Regions from separate parts of the Clostridium acetobutylicum ATCC 824 genome, predicted to be linked through region 1. Evidence: a T-box and tRNA genes for the amino acid it is inferred to sense, from the RefSeq annotation. Region 1 holds a T-box; the other holds one or more tRNA genes.
The links. The T-box of region 1 lies ahead of leuS (leucine--tRNA ligase). A T-box ahead of a tRNA ligase gene usually reads a tRNA of that ligase, here a tRNA-Leu.

Region 1 (2,202 bases):
GTTTTTTCTCTTGTAAGTGATTGTCTTTCAATTTCAGATTGCTTTTGAGCTTGAAGTTTATATTCTTCAACTTTTTCTTTATATTCTGGTTTTGTAAGCTCATCAGCTAGAGGGCTTTCAGGTGCAAGTACTACATAGGTTACACCGCATAGAGTGTCTACTCTTGTTGTAAATACATCAAATTTTAAGTCACTGTTATCAACCTTGAAGGTTACCTCAGCACCTTTGGATTTACCTATCCAATGTTTTTGCATTGCCTTTGTTTTTTCAGGCCAATCAAGCTCATCTAATTTTTGGAGAAGTTCTTCGGCATAATTAGTTATTTTAAAGAACCACTGAGTCAAATCTTTTTTTATAACCTCTGTTCCACATCTCTCACAAGAGCCATCTACTACTTGTTCATTTGCTAAAACCGTATTACAGCTAGGGCACCAGTTTGCAGGAGCTTTTTTTCTATAAGCAAGACCGTTTTTATAAAGTTCTAAGAACAACCATTGAGTCCATTTATAATAATCAGGCGTACAAGTTATTACCTCATGATCCCAATTGAACATTGCTCCCATAGATTTTAACTGTTTCTCCATAGTTTCAATATTTTTTAATGTGGAGTCCTTAGGGTGAATTCCTGTTTTTATAGCATAGTTTTCAGCAGGAAGACCAAATGCATCAAAGCCCATTGGTTGAAATACATTATAACCAGTCATTTTTTTAAATCTTGCCCAGGAATCTACTGGAGCATAGTTAAACCAGTGTCCTGCATGAAGCTTTGCGCCAGAAGGATAAGAGAACATCTCCAAAACATATAATTTTTTTTCGAGATTATTTTCATCAAATTTATACAGACTTGTTTCTTCCCATTTTTTTTGCCATTTTTCATCAACTTTTGTACTATAAGTACTCATTGTATAACCTCCTAAAATTAATATATACAAAAAAAGCTTTCGTCTCAGATTGAGACGAAAGCATTACTTCCGCGGTACCACTCAAGTTAGGAAATACCTCACTTAAAAAATTAACGGATTTACCGTATTTGCTTTTCTGCAAATAAGCTCCCAAGCGAGTTCATATTTTTTAATACTGTTTCTCACCAAGCAACAGCTCTCTTAAAATAAATAAATATTACTACTCTTGTTCAAAGCTTTTAAATATTCAAATAATATAATTAAAACAATTATAAAATAACTAAAATTTATTGTCAAGATAAAATAAAAAGCTTCAATTAATATTGAAGCTTTTGGCTGCCCTAGCAGGACTCGAACCTACACAGTGCCTGAACCAGAATCAGGTGCCTTACCAATTTGGCTATAGGGCATTAAAATTGTAACTGTATTCATTAACAGCAACAATTAATATTATAGCAATTTTTTATAATATGTCAATAGTTATTTTAAATTTTTTATGATGTGCCTGTTGATATAAAGCACAAAAAGAGAAACAATGTAATCATAAAGTAGAAAAATAAATTCAAGGATTACAACTATAATATAAATTGGGAAATTTTTGTACATAGTGTTTAAAAATAAAGTTTTGTATAAAGTGTATATTACGAAAATTACAGCATTAAAATAAATAAGCTTAAGAAGTAGTTCAATAGGTAATTTTCGTATTCTTTCTATATATAATTTTACAAAACCAAAGTTTCCAAATAATAAGATGTATATAAGTACATTTTGTCTAAAACCCAAAAGTATTAAGCTTAAGATTGAAGTAGATGCATATACCATAAGTGAACTCCGTATTCCAATAGTGAGAATTGAAAGTGGAATTACTAAAGATGCTGCTGCTAAAAAGGAAAGTCTACCAGCAGGAATTATGGTAGATAAATAAATAAATACAATGCATACTGCTGCATAAATACTTCCACGTGTTAGGCTTTGAGTTTTACTCAATTAACATCAACTCCCTTACTTTAGCAGCCTCCACCCATGCAGTCACACAAGGTATCAGCACACCATAAACTTACACATAAATTACATAGTTGAGAATCTCTATCTGCATATCCTCGTGAATTATATGGATTTCTATAGCTATTATTTTGCGTTCTTAGGCTTTGAAGAGCATTCATATACTCAGGATTAGAAGGATTTAAATCACAAGCCCTTTGTATATGATTATATGCATTATCGTAGTAACCACGTCTTAAATAGACGTTTCCCATAAGAAAGAACCATTCAGCATCTCTTAAATTTGTTCTATTGAGTT
Region 2 (2,202 bases), 1.3 Mb from region 1:
TAATATGGGCTATATTTTTGTAAATCAACAAATAACCATAAACAGGATAAATAAAAACATTTCAGAAAGTCAAAAGAATATTGACGGTTTGAAAAAGGAAAATCAAAAATTACAGGATGAAATCAAATTATCTAAGACTGATAGTTATACTGAAAAGCTTGCAAGAGAAAAATTAGGTCTTATAAAACAAGGCGAAATCCCTGTAATAGATAGTAAGAAGTAAAAATATAATAATACACAATAAATATCAAGGAGGAGTCTTTTTATATGACCTTAAAGGCAGGAAGTATCTTAACAGGTACTATTGTTAACATTACTAATTTTGGTGCATTTGTGGAGGTTGATGGTAAAACAGGTTTAGTTCATATATCTGAGGTAGCTGATTCGTTCGTTAAGGATATACATGATCATTTAAAAGAAAAAGATAAAGTTAAAGTAAAGGTTCTCTCAGTAGATGATAATGGAAAGATAAGTTTATCAATAAAGCAAGCTATTGATCACAAAAAATCAGTTAAACCTATTGAAATTGACTGGGAAAAGAAAAATACTCAAAATGCCGTTAATTTTGAAGATAAGCTATCAAGATTTTTGAAGGATAGTGAAGAGAAATTCCAGGATTTAAAAAGGCATCAAGATTCAAGAACAAGAGGATATAAGAAAAACACAAGTCATTAATTAAAATATGAATTTAAGCACGGGATAAAATCCGTGTTTTATTTTTTCTTGTGAAAAAGTACAGAAAAAGAGATAGAAGATTAAATATTTTATATTATATTACGATAGTGTATAAGCCTTGATAAAAGCTGGTTGATGAAAGAAATAAGTGTTTTAAAATACTAATATATAAAATTTTATTTAATAAATTTAAATTTATTGTTGACATCTATATAGCTATGGGATATAATAGTTATTGTCGCTGATGAGTGACATGCCGAAGTGGCGGAACTGGCAGACGCACAGGACTTAAAATCCTGCGATGCTAATCACATCGTACCGGTTCGATTCCGGTCTTCGGCACCAATATAAATATCGCGGGGTGGAGCAGCTGGCAGCTCGTCGGGCTCATAACCCGAAGGTCACAGGTTCAAGTCCTGTCCCCGCAACCATAATATGGCGGAATAGCTCAGCTGGCTAGAGCATTCGGTTCATACCCGAAGTGTCGTAGGTTCAAGTCCTATTTCCGCTACCAAGTCAAGAAGCTTTCACAAGTATGTGAAAGCTTCTTTTTTATGTTATGTAGAATTTTATTTTAACTAAATTTTATAAATTATTGTAGGGATAAATGTCTTAAAAAAAATAAAATAAACATCCAACAATTGACAAACATTTCCAAAAGCATTTGATATAATAGGAGATAAACTGGATATGGAAATTACTTACATATTGCTATTTGAAATAGAATAATATGTGGTTTATAGATTGGGGATGTTGATATGCTATATAATAGTGAAGTTATTACATATGAAAGAGCACCTAAATCAGAAAAAGATACAAAAGTAGAAAATATAAAAAAACTATTTATATTAAAAGTATTAATTTATGCAGTGAGTTCATTTGCTATAAGTAGAGTTGTAATGATAAATTCTATGGTACCATTCGGAATAGCTTTTTTAGCATGCGTTTTAATATATAAGAAGAATGATAAAGCTTCGTTTTTAGCAGCTGTGGGAAGTTTGGTTGGTTATATATCGATTAGCGGTGAAGTGAAAGATAGCGTTATGTATGAGATTGGTGTAATTATTATTACGCTGCTTATGGTGGTTATGAAAGAAAAAGAAGATATAAAGAAGTTAGTAACTTCGGCAATATTTTTATTGATAGAATTTATTATGTTTAAAATACTTGTTGAAAAATTAACAGTACAATCAGCACTTATATTTACTTTAATTGAGATAGCATGTGTTTGTTCAGTATATTATATTATTAGGTATGGAATTATATGCCTTGATAACATAAGAACAAAACATCTTTTTACAAATGAAGAGATAATAAGCATGTCAGTTTTGGTGGCTTTAGTTATTTCAGGAACAAGAAATTTTGATATTTATAATGTATCGATAAGAAACGTTTTAGCTATGGTTTTTGTAATTGCTATTTCATATATAGAGGGAAGTTCAGCAGGAGCAGCTGGTGGTATTGCTATTGGAGCAATCATTGGTATGAATAGCAGCGATGTAATGATTTATATAGGAGTATTTGGAT

Region 2: it encodes a tRNA-Leu, which carries the amino acid that the T-box ahead of leuS (leucine--tRNA ligase) is inferred to sense. The anticodon was not compared.

What each region holds. Positions count from the first base shown of each region.
Region 1 covers NC_003030.1:752,849-755,050, forward strand. Annotated here, with positions in the region: gene leuS (leucine--tRNA ligase) at 1-902, opposite strand, end outside; T-box leader at 950-1,145, opposite strand; tRNA gene CA_RS03510 (tRNA-Gln) at 1,236-1,312, opposite strand; gene CA_RS20110 (hypothetical protein) at 1,654-1,827, shown strand; gene CA_RS03520 (J domain-containing protein) at 1,910-2,202, opposite strand, start outside.
Region 2 covers NC_003030.1:3,353,350-3,355,551, reverse strand. Annotated here, with positions in the region: gene CA_RS16510 (FtsB family cell division protein) at 1-223, shown strand, start outside; gene CA_RS16505 (S1 domain-containing RNA-binding protein) at 268-675, shown strand; tRNA gene CA_RS16500 (tRNA-Leu) at 931-1,020, shown strand; tRNA gene CA_RS16495 (tRNA-Met) at 1,031-1,106, shown strand; tRNA gene CA_RS16490 (tRNA-Met) at 1,113-1,189, shown strand; gene spoIIE (stage II sporulation protein E) at 1,434-2,202, shown strand, end outside.